DNA from 2 places in the Marinobacter sp. NSM genome. Region 1 is predicted to be linked to the other one. Evidence: riboswitches for the same ligand, from Rfam matches in the RefSeq annotation. Region 1 holds a riboswitch; the other holds the start of a gene.
What was found. Region 1 has a riboswitch for thiamine pyrophosphate ahead of thiC (phosphomethylpyrimidine synthase ThiC). Riboswitches for the same ligand answer to the same signal wherever they lie in the genome.
Positions count from the first base shown of each region.

Region 1 (14,947 bases):
TGCTGTAAACCCACAAGTGGCCGGCACGGAGACGGCGTTCTGCGCCCTTGCGCAGGTAGAGAACGGGAAAATCCATCGAATAGTTACCTGAGAGTTCGATTAAATAGGAGACCGCGCCATTGCTTGGGCGTGCTTCCGGGGACAGGCCTCACGAAACTGTGCGGAGCCATGGATGGCGGAGCCCAAGCGCCACATGGATGTGCCGAAGGAGCGTGTTTCGGGAGGCCTGTCCCCGGAAACACGCTTACACCAGGAGCGGATTTTACTCTTCCGCTGCCACATGCTCACCATAGGCTGCCGCATCCATCAGGCCATCAAGCTCGCCTTCGTCCGCCAGCTTCACCTTAAACATCCAGCCATCGCCATAAGGATCTTCGTTCACAATCTCCGGCTCGTCCTCGAGCTTCTCATTAATCTCGATAACCTCACCAGTAACCGGACTAAACACATCAGACGCCGACTTAACAGATTCAGCCACGCCAGCCTCTTCACCGCCATTCACAGTCGCACCCAACTCAGGCACGCCGATGTAAACCACATCGCCCAACTGCTCCTGGGCAAAATCGGTAATTCCCACGGTGGCCGTGCCATCGGCATCCACCCGAACCCACTGATGAGTTTCGATGTATTTCAGATCTGCAGGAATATCGCTCATGATTTTGTGTGTCCTGTTGAAATTTTTCGCGCAGTTTAACCGAAGATCCTAGCGCCAGCGAACCTCACGCGCCAACTTCACAAACTCGGAAAGGTAATCCACCGACTCATCCCGCTCCCGGAAGCCCAGAAAAATCTGCTTGGGCATACCCTCTTTACCTAGTTTCAGCGCAGTGATTGGCAGGTTTCTGGCGTACTCGTCCACCAGCCAGCGCGGCAACGCACTCACTCCCCGGCCCGCAGCCACCATCTGCAACATGATATCAGTGGTTTCGATGGTCTTGTGCCGGGCGGGCGCGCAGTGGGCCGGCAGGAAAAACCGGGTAAAAATATCCAGCCGCTCCACCGCCACCGGGTAAGTAATCAGGGTCTCTTTCTCCAATTGGTGGGGCTCTACCCACGCTTTGCCCGCCAGCGCGTGACCTTCCGGCACCACCAACACCTGCTCGTAGTCGAACACCGGCTCAAAACATACTCCCGGCTTGTGCAGCGGATCTGGCGTTACCAGAAGATCGATATCATGGCCGAACAGCGCCCCCATACCGCCGAACTGGAACTCCTGCTTTACATCCACATCCACATCCGGCCAATGCTTTAAGTAAGGACCCACTACCTTCAAAAGCCACTGATAGCAGGGATGGCACTCCATTCCCACCCGCAGACTCCCGCGTTGCCCCCTGGCAATCTGTCGAACCTGCATTTCCGCATGTTCAAACTGGGGCAACAGGCGGTTTGCCAACCCCAGTAGCTGACTGCCCGCCCGGGTAAACCTCAGTTGCCGGCCCTCCCTCAGCCAGACCGGCGTGCCGAGTTGCTGCTCCAACTTGCGAACCGCATGGGACAGTGCGGATTGAGTCAGGTGCAACTGTTCCGCTGCCGCCGTCAACGAGCCATGGCGCTCCACCGCTCGCAATATCTCCAGGTGATGTCGTTCAATCATGGCCAACCCGTGAATTATTCTCATGAATAGGTGAAATAATACCATTTTTATTCATGCCATCATCCACCTAACCTTGAAGGCCTTTAACAAACCACGGAATTCAAGGACTCAATCATGGCAATCACCCACAACCTGGGCTTCTCCCGCATTGGCGGCCAGCGGGAGCTGAAATTCGCACTGGAAGCCTACTGGGCTGGCCGGCAGACCGAGCAAGAATTAGCCATCACAGCCGCCGACCTGCGCCGGCGCCACTGGCAGCAGCAAGCCGGGCTGGACTATGCGCCGATAGGCGAATTTTCCCTTTACGACCAGGTATTGGATATGTCCGTCACCCTCGGCAACCTGCCAGCACGGGCCAAAGACAAAGAAGGCTCGGAACTGGACGCCTACTTCCGTGCCGCCCGTGGCCGGGGCGCCAACGATAGCCCCTGCTGCGCCACTGCCGCTGGCGAAATGACCAAGTGGTTCGATACCAACTACCACTACATCGTGCCGGAGCTGCATGCCAACACCCAGTTCGAGCTGAATCCCGAACGCCTTCTGGCCCAATTGGCTGAAGCACGGGAACAGGGCGTTAATGCCAAGCCAGTGATCATCGGGCCCGTTACTTACCTGTGGTTAGGCAAAACCTCCGATGGCAGTAATCGCCTGGATTTGCTGGAGCGCCTGCTGCCAGTCTACTCACAGCTACTGGAAGCCCTGGTCGATGCCGGTGCCGAATGGGTGCAGATTGATGAACCGGCCCTGGTGACCGATTTGGATGCCAACTGGCGCTATGCGTTCAACCTGGCCTATCACCAGTTGAAGGCCAATCGCCCGAAGCTGCTGCTGGCTACCTATTTCGGAGAGCTCCGGGATAACCTGCAGCTGGCTTGCGAATTGCCGGTGGCCGGGCTGCACATCGATGCTGTGAGCGCCCCTGCTGAAGTCAGCCGCGTGGCAGATTGGCTGCCCAACCACAAGGTGCTTTCCCTTGGTGTCATCAACGGGCGTAATATCTGGAAATCTGATCTGAATAGCATCCTGGAATGGCTGGAGCCGCTGAGTGAGAAACTGGCCGACCGCCTGTGGCTGGCGCCGTCCTGCTCGCTGCTGCATGTACCGGTAGACCTGGATCGTGAGCAGGAGCTGGATACTGGAATCCGCAGCTGGCTGGCCTTTGCCGTGCAGAAGCTCGATGAGCTGAGCACGCTGGCGCGGGCCCTGAACGAAGGCCGCGCCAGTGTTCGCGCCGAGCTGGCCGCAAACCAGCGGGCCATTGACAGCCGCCAGAACTCCGACCGTGTTATCAACTCGGAGGCTCGCCGTGCCATCGCCGCAGTTACGAAGGAACTGGGCAACCGTCAAAGCCCCTACCCCCAGCGCATCGCCAGGCAACGGCAGATTCTGAACTTACCGGCCTTCCCGACCACCACCATTGGCTCCTTCCCGCAAACCCCGGAAATCCGCCAAGCGCGGTTGCAGTTCCGCAAGGGTGAGTTAAGCAACACACAGTACACCGAGCAGATGCAGGCAGAAATTGCTCGCTGCATCGAAGAGCAGGAAAAGTTGGGACTGGATGTGCTGGTTCATGGTGAGCCAGAGCGTAACGACATGGTGGAATACTTCGGTGAGCAGCTGGAAGGCTATGCCTTTACCCGCTTCGGCTGGGTGCAATCCTACGGCTCCCGTTGTGTAAAACCGCCCATCCTGTTTGGGGATATCCGCCGGCCAGCGGCGATGACGGTGGACTGGATACGTTTTGCCCAGTCCCTCACCGACAAGCCGGTAAAAGGCATGCTGACCGGCCCGGTGACGATTCTGAACTGGTCCTTCGTGCGGGACGATCAGCCAAGGAAAGACTCCTGCCTGCAACTGGCCCTGGCCATTCGTGAAGAGGTACAGGACCTGGAAAAGGCCGGCGTGAACATCATCCAGATAGACGAAGCCGCGTTGCGGGAAGGCTTGCCCCTGCGCCAATCAGACTGGACAACGTACCTGGACTGGGCGATTAACAGCTTCCGCATCGCCGCCAATGGCGTGGACGACAGCACCCAGATTCACACCCACATGTGTTATTCGGAGTTCAACGACATCATCGAGGCCATCGCCCACATGGATGCCGACGTGATCACCATCGAGACCTCGCGGTCTGGCATGGAGTTGCTGGATGCTTTCCGGAACTTTGAATACCCGAATGACATTGGCCCAGGCGTGTACGATATTCACTCCCCCAACATTCCGGACAAGCAACACATCATCAATCTGATGACCCTGGCGGCAGAACGGATCCCGGCAGAACGATTGTGGATTAACCCGGACTGCGGTTTGAAAACCCGTAAATGGGAGGAAGTGACGCCGGCGCTGGAGACAATGGTGGCAGCGGCCCAGGCGTTGCGGGCCTGACACTCGGACAGGTGCTGTCCCTATATAATCACAGGCCGGCGAACAGGCCGGCCATTGGGAATATGAAGGGACATATTGATCGGCTAGTAACCGGCGCTCTTCTCGTCCAGATCAAACTCGAACTCATTCGCCCGGCATACTTCCGTGGAGTACTGCCCGGAAGGTTCAAGCTCAAACCAACGGTATCCAGGCGCCAGCGGCTCTACGGCAAATTTACTGGAGCCAGTGGCGAACTGGATGCAAGTGGAAGGCGTGGCAAGCAGCTGCACGCTATTGCGCTGCTGTTGGAGATCCTGGTGAATATGCCCCCAGAGCACGACTTTCACTTGAGTGTGCCTGTCGATCACCTGCCAGAAAGCATCGCGGTTCTTCAGGCCGATTTTTTCCATCCAGTCGGAGCCAATGTCCACCGGGTGATGGTGCAGGCACACCATGGCAGGTAACTCCGGGTGCTGCGACAGCGACTCGTCCAGGAAAGCAAGCTCCGGCGGCGAAAGCTCACCGAACACCTTGCCGTGCACGGAAGAGTCCAACATCACAAAATGCCAGCCGCCCTGCACGACCTGTTTTTGCTCGGCCTGAAACTCCGCTGCGATGGCGGCCAACAAATCGGAATCGTCATGATTGCCAGCAATCCAGAGCGAAGGACAGTTAAACGCTTTCAACTGCTCGCCAAAATACCGATAGGCCTCAGATGACGCATCCTGAGTGAGATCACCGGTCGCGAGGATCAGATCCGGCTGGCCATGGTTACGCAATACTTCATCAATCACAGCCGCCAGGCTGTCCCGGGTATTGACCCCAAGCAACGCGCCATCTGCCGACGCCATCAGGTGCGGGTCAGTCAGCTGCAATACCTTCAGGGGGCGAGCAGTATGCGCAGTGGTCATTCAGGGCCTGTTGTCTTGAGTGCAACCGTTTGATATTTCTGACAAGTGTACGACGGCTGCGTTCCGTTTTATCAGTTTTAAATGGTAGGTAGGTCACATTCTGGCCCGCCACCACAAAGATTTTGCAGTTTTTAACAACTATGGCACAGGCAAAGCCGGGAGCAAGTCAGACTTTCAACACACTACGACGCAGCTCATGACAGAGACAACGAATTCAGTCGCAGCCTTCGCCCGCAGACCAGGCAGCGTGCTCCATAGGCAGGTGCCCAAACCGCAGGCAGTAATCCAGCCAATCAGCCAGGAACCCGTTGACCTGCACTTTTTCATCAGGATGATGCATAAACCGGTTCGGGTAATCGTTTACCGGCGCAATCTGGCGCTGACGGTAGCAACTGATCACCTCGGCAATGAGGGCGTCGTGGTAGACCCGCACCGTCATTTGCGGGTTGTTCAGCCACCGGCCACTGTTGTGCACTTGCTCGAGCAGCAGGGTTTCGGTGAACTTTGCGTTTTGCAGGACTTCGATGCGCACCCGGCCCAAATACTGGTTTTCCCGGTGCAGCTCAAACTCGCAAACGGGCTTACCATCCGCCTCCAACTGGCGCAGTTTGCGCAGGCGCTGGTAGTTTCCATCACACAGCGCGCCCAGCTGGCGCAGATCCGGCACATACGGCTTAGGCCTTTTTACCCACTCGGTCATGCCCGCCACCCCCGGCGCAGCCTGTCACGGTTCAGTTGCAGCCACTGTATCGCAATGATGGCGGCGGCGTTGTTAATACGGCCGTCGGCGACCATGGTAAAGCACTCTTCGGCGCTGACCACGTGGCTGAGAATGTCTTCATGTTCATGCTCCACGCCGAAAACTCCACCCGCCTCGGCCGTACTGACCTGGCCACAGTAGAGGTGAATCATTTCGGTGGTGCCGCCAGGCGAGACCAGGTAATCGCAAATTTTATCGAGCCGACTGAAGCTCAACCCGGCTTCTTCCTGCCCCTCGCGCTGGGCCACGTCTTCCGGGCTTTCGCCGTCTTCGTTCATGCCGGCCACGAGTTCCAGCAACCAGGGGGACTGGTTACGGCCGAGCGCGCCGAGGCGGAACTGTTCAAGCAGCACCACTTCGTCCCGTTCCGGGTCGTAGGGCAACACGCAGGTGGCGTCGCCTCGGACGAACAACTCACGAGTGAAGGTGGGCATGTCGCGGCCGTCAAAGCGCGGGTGGGTCAGCCAGAGCTTGTCCATGCGGAAGAAGCCCTGGAAGACGGTTTCGCGTTTTTCGACGGTGACGTCGCTGGCGTTGAACTGGAACGGTTTCGGCATTCGTGTTTCCGGTTTGGTGTTCGGCTTGGAACGATAGCCCCTGACGTTGCTTGGGTGCAAGTGTCTTACGGTTGGCTTTGAGTTACGGTTCTGCCGCTAGTCTGCCAGGCTTGGGAGGTGGGGTGGTGGCCTTGTTCAGAAACGTGCGGAGCCAGGGATGGCGTAGCCCGAGACGCACAGGGACGTCTCGAGTCGCTTTCTGAACAAGGCCACCACCCCGGCTCTAAGCACCCAGCCAGAAGGCCAGGCGATCACGAACACCCAGCTCAAACCTTGTCGTAAAGCTTGGAGCCAGACTCCACGAACTCCCGCGATTTGGCCTGCATGCCAGCATCAATTGCCGATACCTCATCGATGCCCTGCTCTGCCGCGTAATCCCGCACTTCCTGCGAGATCTTCATGGAACAGAACTTCGGCCCACACATGGAGCAGAAGTGAGCCACTTTCGCCGATTCCTTGGGCAGGGTCTCATCGTGAAAAGCGCGTGCGGTGTCCGGGTCCAGGCCGAGGTTGAACTGGTCTTCCCAACGGAACTCGAAACGGGCCTTGGACAAGGCGTTATCGCGGATCTGGGCCCCCGGATGGCCCTTGGCCAGATCGGCAGCGTGGGCGGCGATTTTGTAGGTGATGATGCCGGTTTTTACATCATCCTTGTTCGGCAGCCCCAGGTGCTCCTTCGGGGTGACGTAGCAGAGCATGGCACAGCCGAACCAGCCGATCATGGCCGCGCCAATGCCAGAGGTAATGTGATCATAGCCCGGAGCAATGTCGGTGATCAGCGGCCCAAGGGTGTAGAACGGAGCCTCGTCACAGCATTCCAGCTGCTTATCCATGTTCTCTTTGATCAGATGCATGGGCACATGGCCCGGGCCTTCGATCATGCACTGTACATCGTGTTTCCAGGCAATTTTGGTGAGTTCACCCAGGGTTTCCAGTTCGCCGAACTGGGCGGCGTCGTTGGCATCCGCTATGGAACCGGGGCGCAGTCCGTCGCCGAGGCTGAAGGACACGTCGTAGGCTTTCATGATTTCGCAGATGTCTTCAAAGTGCTCGTACAGGAAGCTTTCCTTGTGGTGCGCCAGGCACCACTTGGCCATGATGGAGCCACCGCGAGATACGATACCGGTGGTGCGTTTCGCAGTCAGCGGCACGTGATGGAGCCGCACGCCGGCGTGAATGGTAAAGTAATCCACCCCCTGCTCTGCCTGCTCAATTAACGTGTCGCGGAAGATTTCCCAGGTCAGGTCTTCGGCCACGCCGCCCACTTTCTCCAGGGCCTGGTAGATCGGCACGGTGCCAATGGGCACCGGAGAGTTGCGGATGATCCACTCGCGGGTTTCGTGGATATTCTTGCCGGTGGACAGGTCCATCACCGTGTCGGAACCCCAGCGGATACCCCAGGTCAGTTTCTCGACTTCGTCTTCGATGGACGAGGTGACCGCCGAGTTGCCAATATTACCGTTGATCTTCACCAAGAAGTTACGGCCGATGATCATCGGCTCTGTTTCCGGGTGGTTGATGTTGGCGGGAATAATCGCCCGGCCCCGGGCCACTTCGTCGCGAACAAACTCGGGGGTGATCTCTGGTGGCAGATTGGCACCGAAAGACTGGCCTGGGTGCTGGTCCGCCAGCAGACCATTTTCGCGGGCTTCCTGCAATTTCATGTTCTCCCGGATGGCGATGTATTCCATCTCCGGGGTGATGATGCCCTGGCGGGCGTAGTGCATCTGGGACACGTTTTTACCCGGCTTCGCTCGCAGGGGTTTACGCTCATCCATAAAACGCAACGGGTCGAGCTGCGGGTCTTTCATCCGGCGACGGGTGAATTCGGAGGTGTAACCGTCCAGCTGCTCCACATCGCCCCTCTCGGCGATCCAGTTGGCGCGAACCGGCGGCAGGCCTTTTCTCAGGTCAATGGAGGCCTCAGGGTCGGTGTAAGGCCCGGAAGTGTCGTACACAACGACCGGTGGGTTCTTTTCGCCGCCCATTTCCGTGGGGGTGTCTCCCACAGTAATTTCCCGCATAGGCACACGCAGATCAGGTCGGCTACCCTGCACGTATATTTTTCGTGAGCTTGGTAATGGTTTGATTGCTGCGGAGTCTACTTTCGCGGAGTCGCTGAGGTAAGCTGGCAAGTCCGTCATGATCTGCTCCCGTTTGATCTGGTGATATCGGGTCGCGTATGACGGAGCTATGCCAGATTCACCCATTAAGGGCGGCTTGGCACGGTTCGTACGGTCTTAATCCCTACGCCGGTATTATCCGGATCAGGTCGCGGGTTCTGCGTTGCAATCTCAGCCGACCACCGTTTGGTGGTTTAGCACCCCGTCAAGACGCGATAAGTAATCTGTTTTGCTCACAAATTGAGTGAGCTTTGCAAGTGTAGAGGCCGGGCTGATTATTGTCCATAATGAGCAACCGATACCTTTGGGTCATTGCCGGGCAGATTCCCGGAGTTAGTTTTTCAGGAGAAACAATGAAGAAACGTCTACTTCCAGGATTGATCACCCTGCTCGCAGCCCAGCCCGCTTTTTCTCTGGATTTGATGGAAACGTACGAGAAGGCGCTATCTTACGATTCAGGCATTGCCTCTGCATTGGCCCAGTTCCAGGCCCAGCAGGCTGCCAGTGACGTTAGCAGGAGCTCGCTACTGCCACAGGTTGGCGCGTTTGCTGAGGCCAATCATACCGATTTCGACGCCAAGAATGGTCCGGGAGACAGCTATAAGTCCCTGAATTATGGCGTTCGACTTACCCAACCGGTGTTTCGTGCCGACAGCTGGTTCCGCTACGACGCCAGCCAGTTCCAGACCGAAGCTGCTCAGGCCCAGTACAATCTGGCCCAGCAACAGCTGATTCTGGATGTAGCCACCGCCTACTTCAACGTGTTGCGCGCCCAGGACACGGTAACCACGGCACGTGCCACCGAGACGGCCATTCAGCGGCAATATGAACAGGCTCAGGAGCGGTTTGATGTTGGCCTGATTGCCATCACAGAGGTCTATGAAGCACGGGCCAGCTACGATGACAGCAAAAGTCAGCGCATCGCCGCTGAAAACCAGCTCAACGTTGCCCGTGAACAACTGGCGCGTTTGACTGGCGAATATGCAGAGGATCTGGAAAACCTGCGCGAGAACTTCCCGCTTGGCCGACCGGAGCCGATGGACCCTTCCGCCTGGGAAAACACCGCGCTCGAACAGAACTGGGTTATTCAGTCTGCGCGATACCAGCTGAATGCCAATGAGGCCAACCTGAAGGTGGCAAAATCTGGTCACCTGCCCACCCTCGATCTTTTTGCTTCTTACGGCAAATCTGAATTGGACGGTGTAAACTCGCCCCAACAGCAGGAGGGTACACAAGGGGTGATTGGCTTGGAGCTGAACGTTCCCTTGTATATGGGTGGCGGAACCCAGGCCGGTGTGCGCCAACAACGTTCTTTGGTCACCGCAGCCCAGGAAGACTTGAATACCACGCGCCGGGATGTTCGAGTTAACACCCGAAGCCTGTACCTGACCGTAAACAATAACGTTGAAACCGCCTCGGCTCTGGAGCAGACCATCATCTCCCGCCGCAGTGCGCTGGACGCGACACGTGCCGGTTACGATGTGGGAACCCGGAACATTGTGGAAGTGCTGGATGCCGAGCGGGCGTATTACGTGGCCCTTCGGGATTATGCCAATGCCCGTTACGATTACGTGATCAACACGTTACAGCTGAAACAGGCGGCAGGCACTCTGAGCCCGCAAGACCTGATTGAACTGAACAACTGGCTCAGCGCCAACGCCAGGGGCATCGAAGCTCTGGCAGAAGAAGATCTGACCCTGGACGACCCCACGCAGTAATGGCGCCGTCGTCCGTGTGATTCCGGTGGCGACTGCCCCGGAATCACAGCCTTTCTATAATCCCCTCAACCACGCGGTCTAATGCGCCCCGGTTTTTGTTAACCACCGCCAGCGCCCGCTCTCCATAGGCTTTGCGTTCCATCGGGTTGGCAAACAATAGATTGATCGCCCGAGCCAGATCGTCTGCCCCCTGAACCAACTGCACCCCCTGGTCTGCCAACAACCGTTCGTAGATGGTCTCGAAATTGAACACATGAGGCCCGGAAAACACCGGGATACCCCAGGCTGCCGGCTCTAGCGGATTGTGACCGCCCCGTTCGATCAGTGAACCACCCACAAAGGCAAGGTCGCTGGCTCCGTAGAGCATCATCAGCTCCCCCATGGTATCGGCCAGATAAACCTGCGCGCCCCAGGCACTCTGCCCCTGAGATCGCCGTGCAACCTGAAAGCCCAACTCCTGTGCCATGACCGCCACGGCGTCAAAGCGTTCCGGGTGGCGCGGCACAATAATCAACAGGGCGTCAGGGTGTCCCGCAAGCACCAATCGGTGAGCCTGAAGCAGCTGTTCATCCTCGCCACAGTGTGTGCTGCCGGCGATCCAGACCGGACATGAGCCAAGCGTGGTACGAAAACTTTCAGAGGCAAGCCGGACATCCTCCGGGATGTCGACATCGAACTTCACACTGCCCGTCACCTCAACGTGGCTTGCAGCAACCCCAATTCGACGAAAGCGTTCTGCATCAGGTTCTGCCTGGGCAGCCACCCAGGTGATACTTTTCATGATCGGCGCCGCCAGCCCCCTGACCCGCTCGTAGCCCCGGGCCGAGCGCTCCGACAGCCGGGCGTTGATCAGAAACACCGGCACGTTTTTGCGGCGGCACTGGCTGATCATATTGGGCCAGATCTCGGTTTCCATGATGACCAGAATGCGGGGATTGACCCGCCGCAGAAATCGACGGATGGCGCCCGGTGTGTCGTATGGTGCGTAGGCATAGGTTACCCTGTTACCGAACATTTTCCGTGCCTGGGCAAGGCCGGTGTCGGTCATGGCGGTCATCAGAATGGTGGCCCCCAGATTTCGCGCCAGCAGTCGACGCACCATGGGGCCGGCGGCGATGGTTTCACCCACAGAGACCGCATGCACCCAGATGACGGGCCCGGGTATGGAAGGCACACGGCCCAGGCGATGCTGCCAGTCCTGCCTGAGCGCCGGCGCCTTGCGGCCCTGCCACCAAAGCCGGATGAGAATAAACGGCAGCGCCAGGCGAATCAGCAGCGAATAGATAAACTGGAACACGCAGGACTCCCGGCAAAACAGTGCGTTATCATAGGGCGAAGAATGTCGAGGGGTTGCATCTTGCCCCCGGGTTAAACGTTTGTCGATGCAGGATTCACGATTTTGAAAAAGAAGTACCGCAAACTTCCAAGGAACACCGACTATTCAGCTTACCGTCATCCTCGCTGGTGGCCAACCTGGCTGGGTATTGGCGTGATGTGGCTGGTTGCCCAACTGCCCATCCGGTTTCAATGGTGGCTGGGCAAGATGGTGGGATTGCTCGCCTGGAAACTGGCGAAAAGCCGGCGACACATTACCGAGGTCAACATCCGGCTGTGCTTCCCGGAGCTGAACGAACAGCAACAGACCGCCCTGGTGCGCAACTCCTTCATTGCCAATGGCATCGGTCTTTTGGAGATTGGTATCGCCTGGTTCCGGGACCCAGCAAAATTGAGAAGTATTACTCGAGTGCATGGCATTGAGCACTATCACAAGGCATTGGAAGCTGGCCACGGAGTGCTATTGCTTGGTGGGCATTACAGCACTCTGGATTTGGGCGGAGGCCTGACGACTGAGTTTATTGAGGCTGATGTGATGCAACGGGATCACAACAACCCCCTAATGAATGCGGTAATGACCCGCGCCCGAGGCCGTCGATACGGTACTGTGTTAGGCGCACGCGACCTTCGCGGTTTGTTTCGCTGCCTTAAAAAGAACCGAACCGTTTGGTACGCCACCGACCAGGACTATGGCCGCAAAGACATCGTGTTTGCCCCTTTCTTCGGCATTCCCGCTGGCACCATCACCGCCACCTCGCGCATTGCCGAACGCAGCGGATGCAAAGTGGTGCCCTTCAGCCATTTTCGCCGCGATGACAAACCCGGCTATGACATCTATTTCCACCCGGCCCTTGAGAACTTCCCGAGCGGTGACGACCTGGACGATGCAACCCGGATCAATGCCGTCATCGAGCAGGAGATTCGCAAAGCGCCAGACCAGTACCTGTGGATGCACCGCCGCTTCAAAACCCGCCCGGACCGCGAAGACCCCGGCTTTTATGGGCGCAAGCGCAAGGAATAACCCGTGAGCAATCACTCGCAAGCACCGGTTGTCTGGCTGTTAACTGACAACAAGCCCGGCCACAAAAACCAACTCAAGGGGCTGGGCAATCGCCTGCGGGTGCTGACCGGGGCCAGCCTGTACTGGATTAACGCTGCAGATTACCCGGTGCCACTATGGCGGGCCTTTCTGGGCGTGGCACCGGCCATGGATGCCGCATTCCCAAAACCAGACCTTATTGTGGCCGCAGGCACTGGCACCCACCGCCTGTTACTGTCGCTGCGGCGCCGGGGCAAGACCCTGGCACTGATGAAACCGGCCTTCCCGCTGGGCTGGGTAGATGGCGCGATTATCCCGGCCCATGATGAGGTAAAAGCCGCTAACAACATTCTGCAGACCGAGGGCGTGATCAACACCATTACACCCCTCGCCAGGCTGACCAGCAAACCGGAAGCCCTGATTCTGGTGGGTGGCCAATCCGAACATTTTGACTGGGATGGCGATGCCATACTCAACCAGATAACCGACCTGATTGCCCGCTACCCACAATGGCGCTGGACCATCACGGACTCACGCCGGACACCGGAGAGTACTACCGAACGGCTGGCAGAACTGGAAAGCCCGAAAATCTCCGTGGTACATCACTCTCGCACCCACGACGACTGGCTGAGCCATCAGCTTTCCGCATCCCGCGCCGTTTGGGTAACCCCTGACAGCATTTCCATGGTGTGTGAAGCCGCTACCTCTGGCGTACCCACCGGCTTGCTGAATTTGAACCCACGTGCCAACAGCCGCGTTGCCAATGGGATTAAACGCCTGGCGGACCGAGGCCTGGTGGCGCACTGGGCCGACCATGCCAGCGTGATGGCAGAGCAGGCCGAAAGGCATGAACAGCTATGGGAAGCCGACCGTGCAGCCCGATGGGTGGCCGGTAGATTTCTGGCCTCTTTCCAGAAGCCGCCCAAGGAGCCCCGGCCATGAGAATTCTTCAGGCATTGCCAGCACTTTACAGCGGAGGCGTGGAGCGGGGCACCGTGGAGTTCGCCGCAGAGCTGGTGAAACGCGGCCATGAATCGTTTGTGGTGTCCAACGGCGGCCCGATGGCAGAGCAAGTACGCGGCCAGGGTTCTAACCATATCCACCTGCCCATTCACCGCAAGACACCGGCGTCGTTCGGGCAGATTCTGCCCATGCGCAAATTGTTGCAGGAGCTGCAACCAGATATTGTGCATGTGCGCTCCCGCATGCCCGCCTGGATTGTCAACCTGGCCCTGAAAACCCTCCCTGCCGACCAGCATCCGGCGGTTGTTTCAACGTTCCATGGCATGTATTCGGTGAACCCCTACAGTGCCATCATGAGCACGGCCGACCAGGTTATCGCCGTTTCCAACTGCGTGCGGGATTACGTGCTGGCGCATTTCGACGTACCCGAGCACAAGCTGACCGTGATCCAGCGGGGCGTGGATATCGACGCCTTCCGCAACCGCGCCATAAATGATCAGTGGCTGGACATTCTCCTGTCCCGCTTCCCCCAACTGGCCGGCAAGAAAATCATTATGATGCCCGGCCGCATCTCCCGCTGGAAAGGCCAGCTGGACTACCTTGAAGCCATGGCCCGCATTGTCCGCCAGCGGCCGGATTGTCACGGCATCATCGTAGGCGGGGCCGAACCGGGAAAAGAACGATTCCTGCAGGAGCTTGAAAGAGAGCGGTGCCGGCTGGGCCTGACCGATAAAGTCACATTCCTCGGCCAGCGCAACGACATGACCAACCTGTATCTGTTCGCCGATGCGGTATGCCATATGTCTACCAAACCGGAGCCGTTTGGCCGCACAGTGACCGAAGCGTTGGCGTCCGGTACGCCAGTGGTGGCCTACAACCGGGGCGGTGCGGCGGAAACTCTGCAAGCCTGCTTTCGGGATGGGCTGGTGACCCCGGATGATACCGGGGCATTTGCCAGTGCAGTGCTGGGATTACTGGACAAACCAAGGCCGGAGATTGAGCTGCCGGAGCGGTTTTTGTTGCGGGCGCAGACGGAGGCGACGCTTCGGGTATATCAGCAGGCCCTGAACGGGAGGCCCGATTGAAGGTCGCCCTGATACTCGCAACGCCTGGTAGTTCCTGGGGCGGCATGGAAAAACATGTGGCGGACCTGACAGAAGCCCTCACGAGCCTCGGACATGAGGTGCACATAATCGCCCATCCCGACTACCGCACGCACTTCCCATTCGCCGAGTTTCACCCGTGCCCAATGAAGCTGAGCCGAAACAACCCTTGGCTTCGCTGGTGCGTTTCCCGAATATTGAAGCGGGTTTCTCCCGATATCGCCCACGCCCACGGCAATAAAGCCGCCCTCATACTGGGCAGGTTGCCTCATCAGACCTGGCAAACCGTAGGGACGATTCACGGAAGCAAATCAAACCTTCGCCCTTTTCTTCTGCTGGATAAAGTCATTGCCGTCAGCGGGTCGATCTACGAGGGCCTTAGTCATCCGTCCCGTCATCTGATTTACAATGGAATCCGGAAGGAAACCCCGAAATCGCCCCACGGCAACTATCCACTCCCCGAAACAACGAACGTCATTG
Region 1 is NZ_JBQTCK010000007.1:89,248-104,194, forward strand. Features, by position in the region: gene ACTZWX_RS14930 (class I SAM-dependent rRNA methyltransferase) at 1-76, opposite strand, end outside; gene gcvH (glycine cleavage system protein GcvH) at 263-655, opposite strand; gene ACTZWX_RS14940 (LysR family transcriptional regulator) at 704-1,594, opposite strand; gene metE (5-methyltetrahydropteroyltriglutamate--homocysteine S-methyltransferase) at 1,709-3,979, shown strand; gene cpdA (3',5'-cyclic-AMP phosphodiesterase) at 4,063-4,869, opposite strand; gene ACTZWX_RS14955 (DUF1249 domain-containing protein) at 5,084-5,569, opposite strand; gene ACTZWX_RS14960 (NUDIX domain-containing protein) at 5,566-6,186, opposite strand; gene thiC (phosphomethylpyrimidine synthase ThiC) at 6,453-8,330, opposite strand; TPP riboswitch at 8,414-8,524, opposite strand; gene ACTZWX_RS14970 (TolC family outer membrane protein) at 8,663-10,027, shown strand; gene waaA (lipid IV(A) 3-deoxy-D-manno-octulosonic acid transferase) at 10,071-11,324, opposite strand; gene lpxL (LpxL/LpxP family Kdo(2)-lipid IV(A) lauroyl/palmitoleoyl acyltransferase) at 11,427-12,383, shown strand; gene ACTZWX_RS14985 (mitochondrial fission ELM1 family protein) at 12,387-13,343, shown strand; gene ACTZWX_RS14990 (glycosyltransferase family 4 protein) at 13,340-14,449, shown strand; gene ACTZWX_RS14995 (glycosyltransferase) at 14,446-14,947, shown strand, end outside.

Region 2 (14,947 bases), on a different contig from region 1:
GGCAGGTTTGGCCAGCGCGCGGAACTTTATCAGTGCCATTGCTGCAGCGCAGCCGCCGACCGCCAGCATGGCAGCTTTTGACCTGGAGCTGGATGCCGCTAAGGTGTTCACCTCCGAGGGTATCGGCAGCAATGGCTGGGCTCTGGGCGAGGAAAAAGTCGAGGACGGTACCAAAAGCTTGCTGTTAGGAAATCCACACTTCCCCTGGGACGGCGAGCTACGGTTTTACCAGAACCATCTGACCATTCCGGGCGAGCTGGATATCAATGGCGTGACGATGATCGGTGTGCCAGCGGTTGTGATCGGGTTTAACCAGAACCTTGGGTGGACGCACACGGTATCGCAGTCCAAGCGTTTTACCTTATACCAGCTCGAGTTGGACCCTTCTGATCCGACCCGTTATGAGTACTTTGCAGATGGTCAGACCGAATTCCGCGACATGACGACTAAAACGGTGCAGATTCAGGTCAAACAGCCTGATGGTAGTCTTGCCGATTACAGCCAGCCGGTGTACTTCAGCCACCACGGACCGGTCGTCAACCTTGCGTCTCTGTCACCAGCGCTGGGTTGGAATAGCGACACAGCCGTAGCGTTCCGGGATGCCAATGCCGGGAATACCCGCATGCTGGACCAGTGGCTTGCGATGGGTAAAGCGGACAGTCGCGAAGCCTTCTTCAGTGCCTTCGAGGAGAATCAAGGCATTCCCTGGGTTAATACTTTGATGATTGATAGCGAAGGCACAGCCAACTATGTCGATGGTACCCAAGTTCCGAATCTGGGGCAGATGGCAGAAGGTTACTGGAAGGTCGCATTAGCAGATCCCATGCTGGCGCCGATCTGGCAGGACGGTGCAGGCAGCGTCTTGTTGCCGGGTGATGATGCTGTGTTTGAATGGGTGGACACAGGCATCACCAGATCACCCGGTGTTGTGCCATTCGCCCAAGCGCCCCAACAGACCCGCCGTGATTACGTGTTCAACGCCAACAGCAGCCACTGGCTTTCCAATCTGGACGAGCCGCTTGAAGATTTCAGTATTATGTATGGCCCTGAGGGCACCATTCGCAGCACTCGTACCCGTTACAACGCCCAGCTGATCTCAGACAGCAGCAATTCTGGTCTGGCTGGCGCTGATGGCCGTTTCTCTCTGGAAGAGTTAAAAACCGTGATGAGCCACAACGGCTCACTGTTTGGCGGAGAATGGAAGAATCAATTGACCAGTCGTTGTACGACCTATCCGACTGTGGATTATCAAAACTCAGAGTTTGACCTGAGGGCGGCGTGTCAAACGCTGATCAACTGGGATGGTCGATACAATACTGACAGCACTGGCGCACACCTGATGCGGGAGTTTCTGGCGGCGTTCCGGGTGTCTGGCCACCGGGAGCTTTCCGATAACTTGTTTGCCACTGCGTTTGATCCTAAGGAGCCTGTCACTACGCCGTCCGGCCTGGTACCTATAGACACAGATAATGCCATCACTGATCCGGTACTCCAGGCTTTGGCGGCAGCCGCAGACAGGCTTAACAAAGCCGGTATTGCACTGGATGCTTCGCTGGGTAATGTTCAGTATGTTCTCAAAGCCGAAGGCGAACAGCCGATTGCCATCTCCGGTGGCTACTCCTTCGAAGGCGTGTTCAATATGGCGGAAACCAAAGCCAGTTCCAGAAGTACTTCCGATCTCGCCAATACTCTGACCGGCAGGCCGGTTGAGGATAGCCCTCTGTTCGCACTGGATGAAAATGGCGATGGCACTGACGAGCTGGCTTACCGGATCAACTATGGCTCCAGCTTCGTTATGGCACTGGAGTACACCGAGAACGGTCCGAAGGCTGAAATGTTCCTGAGCTACAGTCAGAGTCATGACCCGGAGAGTGAGAACTTTTCGGATCAAACGGAGTTATATAGTGAGCTTGAGTGGCGTCCGATGTTGTTTACTGAGGGAGAGATTGCGGAGGCTGTCATAGAAACACTTGAACTTCGTGAATGATTGAAGAAAGCGGCCCTGATTCAGGGCCGCAATTCTTTTGAGCGGGGTACACTAGCTGCGCTTGAAACTCGCCAAGGCCAACGCCGCCGTCACAAACAACCCGCCGAATACCCGGTTCATTTGCCGCTGTCGCGTGGGCGTTGTCATGAATCGGAACAATTGGCTGGCCAGCAGGGCGTAACCCACCATCACCAGGATATCGACAAGGATCAGTGTGGTGCCCATGGTAGCCAGCTGCTGACCATGGTGCGTGCCGGCCACCAGGAATTGAGGGAACAGGGCGATCAGAAAGATTGTGGCTTTCGGGTTGGTGAGGTTCACCAGCGCGCCGTTCCAGAACTGCTGGCGCGGGCTGAAGCCGGACAAGTCCGCGCGGGATGCCTGCACCGGTTCTTCACGCCATTTCTGGATACCCAGACAGATCAGGTACACAACGCCAATCCACTTGATGATCATCAGCGCGGTATTGGAGGATGCCACGATGGCGCCCAGGCCCGCACCCACCAGCACAATCTGCACACCGTAACCGAACTGCTGGCCGGCGATGGTGGGCAGGGAGTTGCGCACGCCATAGCGCAGGCCGCTGCTCATGGAATTAACCGCGCCGGCACCGGGAGAGACGCTGATCAGCAGCGCTGCGACCAGAAATGTGAGCCACACAGTGAGTGTCATTGCTTACGCTCGTGAAATTCAGGAAAGTGGTATAATACCCGTCGCGAAAACCTGGCCAAGCGAGGAGAAACCGAAATGGCGAAGAAACGGGCGAAAGCCGCACAGCACAGTGCTGTGCAACGAGAACTGAGAACGCCAAAATACCAGATGCGGGTGGTTGAAGACAAAACCAAATACAAGCGCAACCGGGACAAGGCCGTACGGATGGAGGGCTTCCGCAAAGCCGCGTGAGCGTGGTTTTACGAAAGCCCTTCTTACCCCCGACACACCCGTTCCAGCTATTACTCTGTCATAAAAGTTTCATAGAAGCCTCGCGGGTGGCTGTTATCCTGTAGTGTTTGTTATTACCAGACACGGCAGGAGCCTCCGTCATGAGAATAATTGCCTTCTACAGCCCCAAAGGCGGCGTGGGTAAAACTGCCGCTGCAGTCAACATGGCCTACCTGGCCAGCCGGGAGAATATCAGCACCTTGCTCTGGGATTTGGACCCACAAGGGGCGGCCAGCTTCTACCTGGCCGGTGCGGAAATGGTCAAAGGATGCAAGCTGTCCAAGCTGCTGGAAGGCAAATTCCCCATTGCCCGGTTTATCCACGAAAACGTCTACCCCAACCTCGATTTCATTCCTGCCCACAGCAGCTTTCGTAACTTCGATATCAAGCTGGATCAGGACGACGGGCACAACGCCCTGAAGGATCTTTTGGCGCCGCTTTCGGAAGATACTAGCCTGGTTATCCTGGACTGCCCGCCAACGCTTTCCCGGCTGACCGAACAGGTGCTGGAGGTGGCGGACAAGGTCTACGTGCCTTTGGTGCCAACCTGGCTTTCACTGAACAGCTGGAACCAGTTACGGGAGTTTGTGAAAGACAAGAAACTGGGGAGCAAGAAACTGCGGCCTTTCTTTTCGATGGTGGACCGGCGCAAGAACTTGCACAGGGAGATATTGGCCCAAGGGAGTGAGTTGTTCGGGCACCAGGTTCCAGCGGCGGTGCCCTATGCCAGTGTGGTTGAACGCATGGGCGAGGAAGGGCAGCCGCTGGAACTGCTGGCGCCAAATAGCCCGGCCGCTGTCGAGTTTCGTAAGCTGTGGGTGAGCGTCCGGAAGGATCTTTGGGCTCGCTGACTCAGAAAATGTTAAAGTCGCCTGTCATTATCCGACCTTCCGGAGGCCCGATGACAGCCCTGAACACCCTGCAAATCGATACCGGCGACAATCCCCAAACCACCGTCATCTGGTTGCATGGCCTCGGCGCCAGCGGCCATGATTTCGAACCCGTGGTTCCGGAATTCCGCTTCTCCCAAGCGCAGTCTATCCGCTTTATCTTCCCGCACGCCCCCGAGCTGCCGGTGACCATAAACGGCGGAATGGTGATGCCGGCCTGGTATGACATCCTGGCTATGGATGTGGACCGTAAGGTAGACACTGAGCAACTACGTGCTTCTGCCGGGTTGGTGGCTGAGCTTATCCGGCAGGAACGGGAGCGGGGGATCGCCAGTGAGAACATTATTCTGGGTGGTTTCTCCCAGGGTGGTGCTGTGGCCTATGAGCTGGCGCTGAGTTACCCGGAGCGGCTGGGTGGCCTGTTTGCCTTGTCTACCTACTTTGCGACTGCGGACTCCATTCAACTAAGTGAGGCCAATCGGAAGCTGCCGATTTTTATCGGCCACGGCCGGTTTGATCCGATCGTCGCGGAGCACCTGGGCCTGGCGGCGCAGAAAAGGCTGCAGGATCTCGGGTATGAGCCAGCGTATTACTGCTATGGTATGGAGCATAGCCTTTGTCTGGAGGAAATCAGGGAGTTGGATAACTTTCTGTTCCAGCTCACCTCCGGGCAAACGTAAGGGGCGTGAGCCCCGGGGGCTGCCAGAGTTTTCACAAGAGGGAGGCGTTATGACGCATGCCCGGAACAAACTGTTGGTATTCTATGATGGTTCCTGCCCTGCCTGTATCAAGGATCGCCGTTGGAACGAGAAGCTGGCGGGGCGCACCGGTGAGTCCGTGGAGTGGCTGGACATCACTGGCCGCGATGAGGAGTTGCGGCAGCAGGGTATAGACCCGGACAAGGCACTGCGAGAGCTGCACGTTAAGGATGGAGAAGGCACCATCCATCGGGAACTCGATGCCTATATCCTACTGATGTCCCGGGTGCCTTTGCTGAAGCCTCTGGCGTGGATAATTGGCCTGCCGCTCATTCGTCCCGCACTCGCTCGACTTTACCATCGATGGGTTGACCGTCGTCTCTCGAATGAGGAACGGTGATAGCTAACCGCCTGACCAGCACACCGGAACCCGGACCGGAACATTCAATTCGTCAGGCTGACCCCGTGACCGTTGTAAGCGAGGAGTATCGGTTTTAAACTCATGCCTGCCGGCTGTTGTTAATCCAGCAGTTGCATCAACATTTCATTTACTCGTCGCCAGGGGAGTCCCGCCGCCGATGCGGGGGCTGAGAGGGCCAAGCGCCGACCCTGGAACCTGATCCGGTTAATACCGGCGGAGGAAGTGCGACTTGTTCTATCTAACGGTTGCCGTGCTCAGTGCGGCGCTCCTCGGTTTTGCTGTTCTTGGTTTGCGGGCACGGCGGGCGGATGGTCTGCTGGATGACTATGTCACCGCTCGAAATTCTCAGAGTGCACAGGCCATCGGGCTGTCGTTCCTGGCCTCGGGCATGGGGGCGTGGATTCTTTTTGCGCCACCGGAAATTGGTGCGTTTGTGGGGCCTGTGGCGCTGGCGGGTTATGCGGTTGGCTCCGCGTTACCGTTTCTGGTGCTGGGGTTCTATGGCCCTGCCATCCGTAAGCGGTTACCGGCAGGCCGGAGTATCGGCGAGTTCGCCGAGGCTTGCTATGGCGCCGGGGTAAGACGCTGGGTGTCGATGGTGTCGGTAGCCTACATGGCGTGCTTCCTGGCGGCGGAACTCACCGCTATCGGCGCCATTGCCGCGCTGCTTTCCGATGTGCCGCCCGTTTTGGTGATTCTCGGTGTGGCGCTGGTCACCCTGATCTATACCTCTGTCGGTGGTTTGAGGGCGAGCCTGGCTACGGACCGTTGGCAGGCCTGGTTGTTGCTGGCGTTGTTGCTGCTTGTGGGTGGTGTGGCTTGGTACTGGTTGCCCTCCATGCCAACACAGGCAGTCATGCCTTCCGTGCCGGTTGGCAGTGCGCTATCTGTGGCGCTCACGCTGGTGATTGCGGTGACCGCCGCCAACCTGTTTCATCAAGGGTATTGGCAGCGGGTGTGGGCAGCTGAAACCGATAGTGCCCTTGGGCGCGGCGCGGTGTTGGGCGGTGCCAGTACGTTTCTGGTGGTGATGGCCATTGGTGGCCTGGGGATGCTGGCAGCCATGCACGCGCTGCCGCTGGGCAAGCCGCCGATTCCATTCTTCGCGCTACTCTCTGCCGCTCCTGACTGGCTGGCTTTGCCGGCGCTGGTTCTGGCCGTCACGCTGGTGGCATCCAGCGTGGATACCTTGCAGAACGCCATTGCTTCCATGGCGGTGGCCAGTTCGGGGAAGCGCGGCTTATCAGTGCGCGCGGCGCGTTGGGCGACCGTGATACTGATGGTACCGGTGGTGTGGGTGGCCCTTCAGGGCTTCTCAGTGCTTCGGCTGTTCCTGATTGCAGACTTGCTGTGTGCGGCGATTGTGGTGCCGGTCTTGCTGGGATTGTGGCGCCGTATGTCGCCGCTGGCAGCGGTGGCCGGTGGCGTAGCAGGCTTGCTCGGTGCCGTGCTCCCCGGCTGGGTGAGCCAAGGGAGTTTCACCGCCGGTGCGCTGGCGGCGAGCTTTCCGGACAGCATTCCAACGCTGGCGCCGTTCCTTGGCGCCTTGCTGGCATCCAGCCTGGTCAGCTTGCTGATTGGCTGGTTGTATCCGGGTGCCCGGACGCAGGAGGCTGTCGGGCGGCCTTAAACGGTCTCGCTCGCGGTCTCTTCTGCCAGCAGGCGGTAATCCTTCAGCTCCAGATCGGCCATCTGCTTCGCGTATTGTGTTGCGAAGCCGGGGTACATCGTCGCGTTAAATCCATCCTCGGTGAGGTACCAACTCTGGCATCCGGAATTCCAGTTGGTTTTGGCCAGCCGGCTCTGGATGCTTCGGTTGTGGTCGTCCTGCGCCGATTGCCGAACATCCAGGGCTTTAAGTTTGAGGCTCTTGATGGTGCGAATGCTCCGGACGATGTAATCCATCTGGGATTCCATATAGACCAGCGCAGAGTTATGGCCCGGTCCGGAGTTTGGCCCAAAGGTAAAAAACAGATTGGGGTAACCCGACACGTTGATACTTTTATACGCCTGGGCGCCTCGCTTCCATTCTTCATTCAGTGAGCGTCCGCCGATGCCGGTAATCGGGAACGGTGTACCTGCGTTGCTCACCTCAAAGCCGGTGGCAAACACAATGCAGTCGAACTGGTGTTCAATGCCCTCTACGGTGCGGATGCCGTGCTGGCTGATCCGGTCTATCGGCCAGGTGATCAGCTTGGTGTTTGGTTTCTGCAGGGCCGGGTAGTAGTCATTGGAAACCAGAATGCGTTTGCAGCCCAGTCGGTAGTCGGGGGTCAGCTGTCGGCGTAGCCAGCGGTCTGGTACTTGTTTGCGCAAGTGCCACCGCCCAAGGCGTTCGGCAAAACGGGTCAGCGGCGAGTTCCAGATGACCGCCAGGGCCATGGACTCATGGGCCAGATAGAGTGCCTTGCGGACGGCGGTCTGACTCACGGGCGCTATGCGGAACAGCGTCTTGTTCCAGTCCGGTGTAGTGAAGTCCGGCCGTGGCATGATCCACGGCGGAGTGCGCTGGAATACCGTCAGCTTGCCGGCGCATTTGGCCAGCTCCGGCACGATCTGTATGGCGCTGGCACCCGTGCCGATCACCGCGATGCGCTTGCCCTTCAGGTCGTAATCGTGATCCCAGGCGGCGCTGTGTATCTTCTTGCCCTCAAACTCGTCCAGGCCGGCGATACCGGGCCAACCGGGGTTGGAAAGCGGCCCCTGGGCCATCACTACGGTGCGCCCTGAAAACACATCGCCATCCGTGGTCGTTGCCTGCCAGAGTCCCTTGTCCTGGTCCCAGGCCAGGTTGCTGACATTCTGGTTGAACCGGATGTATTGCCGAAGGTTGAAGTGATTCACCAGATGATGAATGTATTCCAGAATCTCCTGGCTTCCTGAAAAACTACGGGACCAGTTCGGGTTCTGGGCGAACGAGAAAGAATAGAGATTGGAGGGAATATCGCAGGCGGCTCCCGGGTACTGATTGTCTCGCCAGGTGCCTCCAACATCGTCTGATCGCTCCAGAATGGTGATGTTGCGAATGCCCTGCTGTTGCAGGCGAATGGCGGTGCCCAGGCCGGCGAAGCCGGCCCCAATGATCAATGCGTCGGCAGGCGACTGCTGTTGAGGAAGCGCTTGGTTATTCTTCATCAGGTAATCTCGTAAACGGTGGTCAGGCGGTCGGGTGGTAGGTAATCTCTTTGACCCAGCTGGGTACGGCCGGGAACGCCTTTCTTGGGATGACGTCGGCCACCTTCACCAGGGCATCAATGGGCGCGTGGTAGAAGCGTTTTTTACGGTCGACCACGAACCTGCCGTGGTGCTTGATGATCTGGAACCAGGGGTTCCTTCGGCCATCCCCGGTGCGCCCCCCGATCTTCTCGAACTTGCGCATGGCTTCGTACAGCTTTTCCTCAGGCAATCCCATCTCGACAATGTTGTCCCGCATCTTGTTAAGCAGCGGAAAATAAGAGGCAATGCCCAAGATCAGCCTCGGGTCCATCAGCTGCGCGGTCATCCGTATAAGCTCGATATAGGTTTTGCCATGTCCCTGCATTTCCATCACGGTGAAACCCACGCCAAGGTGGCGGGCCTCATCGCCATTGATCAGTTCGAAGGCTTGATGGCACACCGGGTCGTCTACCGTATCGAGGAGGAACTTGCACAGTGCGCCGTCGAGCGCGATTTCCAGCATGGGTACCACGGTGCCCAGTACATAGACCGGCTGATCATCGGCAAACCGGTCCAGCCACTCGATGACCAGCCTCAGGTTGTTGTTCGGCTCTGGCAACTCGCCATCTTCCAGCATGCCCCAGCGTTTCATTAAGGCCATTTCGGCGTTGGCGTGGCGCTGTTCTTCGGCGTGGAAATAGGTGTAAATCTGGCGCAGGGTGTCGTCCGGGGCCTTCTTGGCCATCGCCGCAAAGGCCCTGGCACCCACGTGCTCGATCCACATAAGGTCTGCCATGAAAGCCTTCAGTTTTGGCCACTGTTCAGAGGTAATCAGCTCAGCGCCTGGAGCATCCCAGTCGACATCCGACAGGCTCCACTGAGTGTTTTTGATCTTTTCCAGCATGTTATCGAGATCAATCTTTGCCATTTCAGTCTCCTGGCTTGTGGGGAGGGTTAAGGCCTGTCATCAGACGAACTTGGACGTCATCCTGCGATTAATAAGCCCCGTGATCGCTGCATAGGAATTCGGCAGCAGACGTTTGATTCGCCAGATCATGCGGGCATCGACCTGTGGCATGACGTACAGCTGTTTGTTATCCAGGCCATCCAGAGCCATGCGAGCAACCTTGTCGGCGGACATGCCGATGCGGTCCATCAGCCGGTTAAACAGGTCATTGGATTCGCCCTGTATGCGGCCGTTGGCCGAGATGTTGGTTTTCACGAGGGTAGGGCACAGCGCGGTGACGCTGACGCCGGTGCCGGAGAGTTCTGCCGCCAGGGTTTCTGATATCGCCAGCGCAGCCGCCTTGGTGGCGTTATAGGGGCCCATAAGCGGAGCCGCGGAGAAGCTGGCGGTTGAGGCCACATTGATAATGCCGGCCTGCTCCTGCTGACGGAGCCGGGGTGCGAATACATGGCAGCCATAGACCACGCCCCACAGATTGATGTTGACCGTCCACTCCCAGTCTTCAATAGACGTTTCGCCAATGGTTTTACCGCCCACACCAACGCCCGCGTTGTTAATCACCAGGTTGACCGGTTCCGGCAGCAACTCGTCGGCTTTATAAGCCAGCGCCTGGACCTGTTCCAGCTTGCTGACATCACAGGCGACCGCCCATGCCTGGCCACCGAGGCGGCGGACTTCGCTGGCGGTTTGTTCCGCGGCGTCCAGGTTGATGTCAGAGCACACCACAAGGCCCCCGCGCCGGGCGAGTTCCAGTGCCAGCGCTTTGCCGATGCCGCTGCCAGCGCCAGTGATGACTGCACGGGCATTTTTAGTCAGAGAATTTTTGAACATGAAGATTTCCGCAGTTTTGATGTAAGTGTGACGCTGCCAGGGCTCGTGCCGCCTGAAAGGGACAAAACCAGTGCCAAATAGGCCTGAAAGCCTTGCCCTGCTTGTGTTTGCGCCTAGCTGACTGCAGATTAGAGCGAACGCTTGTTCGGATTCAATTCGGAAAATTATGCCTAGGAAACCAAAACAGGATCGCTCGCGCGCCACGGTGGACGCGATCGTAGAAGCCGGATTTATTGCCCTGAGCCAGCGCGGGCCGGCTGACACAACAACACGACACATCGCTGAGATAGCAGGCGTAGGGGTAGGTTCGCTTTATGAATACTTCGAGAACAAACAGGCCATCTTCAACGCCATGAGCCAACGCTTCATCTCCGACACAGCGGCGATGATCAAGCCGTTAACGCCAACCCTGGTACAGATGCCCATTGATGAGGCCATTCGCACATTGCTGAACGAGTTCCGGAGTTTTCTTGAGCAGGACGATGGCCGGTACCTCAAGTGTGTGCGATACGCCATGGCGGTGGACTTTGAGCTCCACCTGGACCCGCTCTACAAGGTGCTCAACAACGTGATCATGCGCTACTTGATGGAGCACCCGGAAACCCTTCGGGTTAGCCGCATTCCAGCGATCACCTACATCGGAATTAACGGCGGCATATTCGCCGTTATCCGTCATTTGTCTGACCCGGACCCGATGGTCAGTTTCGATGAAATGGCGGACGGGCTGGCGAGTATGATTGGCCATTACATAGCGGCGGAGTTGTCGTTCTTGCGGGATGCGGTGAAGTAGTCGGGAAGAAACGGAGAGGGCATAAACAACAAAACCCGCACAAGGCGGGTTTTGTCAGAATTCTTAATGGTGCCCGGAGGCGGAATCGAACCACCGACACGAGGATTTTCAATCCTCTGCTCTACCAACTGAGCTATCCGGGCGTGTTGAGCTATGTGCTGCAACGGGGCGCTATTAAACCGGTTTAGGGTTGGGTAGTCAAGGCCGCCCGGCAAAAATTTTCAGAATCTTTTCCGGTTGTTCAGGCCTTGATCAGTTTGGTTATTTTTCCGGTGGTACGTAGCCTTCAGCCTTGTCGAACGGCTCGTTGTTGAAGAAGCGTTCCATCTGGGCCTGAAGGTATTTCCGGTTGTTCGGGTCCATCATGCTCAGGTGCTTTTCATTGATCAGCATGGTCTGCTGGTTCTGCCATTCTTCCCACGCCTGCTTGGAGACGTTGTCATAGATCTCCTGGCCTTTGGGGCCGGGCATGGGGGGCATGGCCAGGCCTTCCATTTCTTTCTGGTATTTGCGGCAGAATACGGTGCGGCTCATGGCGGCTCCTGTGTTGATGTTCAGTTTGGCGAATGATAACAGATCAATTCCGGGTGTGACTTGAGCATCGGCAATTGCTGGGGTCAGAGCAGGGCCGCTTGCTCCGGTTCTGTCAGCAGGGTGCGAATGGGGGCAGGTAAGCCCAGAGACAATGCTTCATCGCGATGTAGCCAGCGATGCCTGTCAGAATCGGCAATGCCGGACACGTCTATGACTGGCAGTCGCGCGGGTTGGATGTGCAGGTGGTAATGGCTGAACGTGTGCCGAAAGCCGCTGATCAGGTCCGGGTCCTGGCAGGTGATACCCAGTTCTTTCTCACAGGCGTCCTGCAGTTCTTCCGAGCCGTAGGCCGGGTCCAGCTCCGGCAGGCTCCACAGGCCGCCCCAGATGCCGCTGGGTGGCCGGCGCTCCAGCAGGATGCGGCCTTCGCCGTCTTCCAGGATCAGCATCCAGGTGGTTTTTTCCGGTTTGGCTTTTTTCGGCTTTGAGCCTGGGTAAAGCTTCACCTCGTTGCGTGCCTTGGCTGCACAGCCATCGCTGATGGGGCAGGTGTCGCAGGCGGGTTTGCTGCGGGTGCACACCATGGCGCCCAGGTCCATGATGGCCTGGGTGTAGTCTCTGGCCCGGTCATCGGGCGTATGCGTTTCGGCGTGTTCCCAGAGTGTGTTGAGCACTTGGGTTTGCCCCGGCCACCCGGGTATGGCGTGATAGCGGGCGAGAACCCGTTTTACGTTGCCGTCCAGAATGGTGGCCCGTTTTCCGAAGGCCTGTGCAATGATGGCGGCGGCGGTTGAACGGCCAATGCCGGTGAGGGATTCGAGTTGCTCCTGGTCGCAGGGGAACTCGCCCCCGAATTCCTCAACCACCTGTTTGGCGGCTTTGTGCAGGTTGCGGGCGCGGGCATAGTAGCCCAGGCCAGACCAGTGGCTGAGCACATCATCTTCCGGTGCCCGGGCCAGTTCCTGGACATCCGGGAAGCGGGCCATGAAGGCTTCGAAGTAGGGAATCACGGTGGTGACCTGAGTCTGCTGGAGCATAATCTCCGAGACCCAGACGCGGTAGGCGTTGCGGTTATGGTGCCACGGCAGGTTGTGCCTGCCGTGTTGGTCGTACCACGCCAGTAGCTGGTCGGCGAACCGGTCGCTCATCGGTTGAACAGTCCCCGAACGGCATCCCGCACACGCTCGCCATCTTCGCCCAGGCGCTTGTCGATTTCCTCGCGAGCCTTCTCTTCGGCCCGCTGCTTGGCGCGATCTGTCTCTTCCCGAACCTTTGCTCGGGCCGCATTGGCGGCGATGTCTTTCAGGGTGTCACGGAAACGTGATCCGTCGAATGAGCACAGGCCTGCGGGGTTCTCAACGAAATTGCCGCGGCACTCCACCGGAATCACCACGTTCTGTACGTATTCGGTTACCCGGCAGGCATTGTCACGGTGAATCTCGCCCACAATTCTGAGGCCCAGTTCGTAATCCAGCTGGCTCTGTTCCATGTCTACCGTGCCGTCGCCTTCCAGGCGCATACCGGCGAGTGCGGCAACCAGGTCGGTGTTGTTCAGGGTGTTGCCATCAATTTTCAGGGTGCCGCGCATATCGTTGAAGGGGGTGTGGGTGCCCCAGTCGGTGGTGCCCAGGGTTTCCTGGTTGGCCAGCGCAATGCCCTGGCAGGCCATACGGGTCAGGTTCATATTGCGCAGCATGCCCTCGGCCAGGTTGAAGCTGATCTCGCCTTTGGCATTGCTGCGCAGGGCAGAGACGCGGTTGCCGTTGGTGTCGACAGCTACGTTCAGGTTGGCGGCGCCAGACAGCATGTCCACTTCTGCCAGGTCGGTGAGCAAGGGCAGTGTTTTAACGCTGGTCACGTCAGAGCGAACTCGCCATTTCGGGTTGTCGGTACGGGCATCGATGGTGACGTTGGCGCCGAAGCTGCCGTCATAGAGCTTGCCGCTGAACTCATCCACTTGCAGCAGGCCGTCTTTGGCGGTGGTGCTGGCCTTGATCTCGTTAATGGTCAGGTTGCTGATGATCAGCTCGCCCAGACCAAAATCGATATCCAGCAGCAGGTCCCGGATAGTTTCCAGTGGCAGCAGGTCGCCTTCCGGGCCCGCTTCGGCGGCTTGCTGCGGTGCCGCTTCATCTTCATCGGTAGCTGACGGCAGGTAACGGTCGGCGTTGATCTTGTCGCCCTGCAGGTTGAAGGTCAGCCCACCGTTGGTCAGGTTGTAGCTGCCGCCACCGTTGAAGGTGGTGTCATCCAGCGTGATTTTCAGATCGCTCAGGGCAACGGTGCCCGGCTGGCCGCCAAGGTTGGTGGACAGTGCGATGGCCTTGAGCACATCCGGATCTTCGGTTTCTATCGCCGGCTGGCCCAGATTGCTCAGGAGTTGCTTGAGCGAGAAGCTGGCAATCTCCAGACGGCCATCCAGTGCTGGCTGATCGCCAAAACCTTTTACATTCAGGTTGGTGCTCAGTTTCAGGTTAGCCAGGCTGGCGGTGAAGTCGTTCAGAGAAGCGGTTTCCTCCTCCAGGTTGGCCTGCAGCGAGCCGGCCACTTCGGCCTTAACGGATTTGCCACCGAAAGGTTCGCCGTTCATGTCAAAGACTGCCTTGAGGGCGGAAACCGCAAACTCACTCAGGGCCTGATTGGCGTTCACGCGGGCACTGATGCTGCCATCAACGGCAAATTGCGGTTGGGCGGTTTCCACCTTGAAGCGAATATCGAGGGGGAATTCCGAGCCCAGGGTGATATTGCTGGCGGAAACCGTGAAATCTTCCAGGGTCACGGACTGGCCGGTGCTCAGGTCGTTGTAGTGAACCCGGGCGTTGGTGATCTCGACGTTCTCAACATTGAAGTCCAGCATCTCGCCACCCGCTGCTTCCTCGGATGCTGTGTCTGGCTCCGCTGCCGCCTGTTCAGGCGCCTCGGCGGGTTCACCTTCGGGCATGATGCGCGTCCAGTTACCTTCGCCCTGCTCATTCACCACCAGTCGCGCGTCCAGGCCATCCAGCAGGAAGGTGTTCACTCGCGGCGCCATGGCAATCAGCGACCAGAAATCAATCTGGGCAACCAGCCGCTCCAGCGCAACCAGGCGCTCGCCTTCCAGGGTGGCCTCGACATCGTTCAGCTCAAGGCCCAGGGGAATAAAAGACCAGCCAATATCGCCTTCCAGTATAAGGTCCAGGTTCGTGTGCTTCTCAACTGAAGCCTCAATCTGGGGTTTGTAATCATTCGGATTGATCACGGCAACAGCAATGGCAACAGCGGCGACGGCCAGCACAATCAGGGCGATCACGGCGTAAAGCGCATAGCGGATAACTTTCATGGTGCGAGTTCCTTGTCTTCCCGGCAGGGTGTGGTGCCTGACATATTACGGATGAATAACCCAAAGGATAACGCAGGGTTAGTAAATTAACAGTGCAGGAATATGACAATGCGTTAGTCTTGGTTCAAAATACCCCCTTTTACGAAGCCGGCGCGAACGCCCGGCACATAAATAAGCATAAGAAGGAGTCGGCTGTGGCCATTACCGTATCGATTGAGCTGAACCGGGACCTGGAAATTCCGGCAGGCTATGACGAAGTATTCGATCTGTTGGCAGATGTCCCCAAATCTGCCAGCCACTTCCCGAAAGTAGACAAACTGGTTGACCTCGGTGGTAACGCCTACCGCTGGGAAATGGAAAAAGTGGGTGTCGACAAGCACGCCATCCAGTCTGTGTATGCCTGCACATATCA
Region 2 is NZ_JBQTCK010000003.1:99,887-114,833, reverse strand. Features, by position in the region: gene ACTZWX_RS08230 (penicillin acylase family protein) at 1-1,987, shown strand, start outside; gene rhtB (homoserine/homoserine lactone efflux protein) at 2,039-2,659, opposite strand; gene ACTZWX_RS08220 (hypothetical protein) at 2,735-2,890, shown strand; gene ACTZWX_RS08215 (ParA family protein) at 3,031-3,780, shown strand; gene ACTZWX_RS08210 (alpha/beta hydrolase) at 3,831-4,499, shown strand; gene ACTZWX_RS08205 (thiol-disulfide oxidoreductase DCC family protein) at 4,549-4,917, shown strand; TPP riboswitch at 5,068-5,178, shown strand; gene ACTZWX_RS08200 (sodium:solute symporter) at 5,168-6,568, shown strand; gene ACTZWX_RS08195 (flavin-containing monooxygenase) at 6,565-8,073, opposite strand; gene ACTZWX_RS08190 (ferritin-like domain-containing protein) at 8,096-9,022, opposite strand; gene ACTZWX_RS08185 (SDR family NAD(P)-dependent oxidoreductase) at 9,062-9,892, opposite strand; gene ACTZWX_RS08180 (TetR/AcrR family transcriptional regulator) at 10,059-10,682, shown strand; tRNA gene ACTZWX_RS08175 (tRNA-Phe) at 10,750-10,825, opposite strand; gene ACTZWX_RS08170 (oxidative damage protection protein) at 10,944-11,216, opposite strand; gene mutY (A/G-specific adenine glycosylase) at 11,300-12,364, opposite strand; gene ACTZWX_RS08160 (AsmA family protein) at 12,361-14,535, opposite strand; gene ACTZWX_RS08155 (SRPBCC family protein) at 14,730-14,947, shown strand, end outside.
Region 2: another riboswitch for thiamine pyrophosphate. It lies ahead of ACTZWX_RS08200 (sodium:solute symporter); the one in region 1 lies ahead of thiC (phosphomethylpyrimidine synthase ThiC).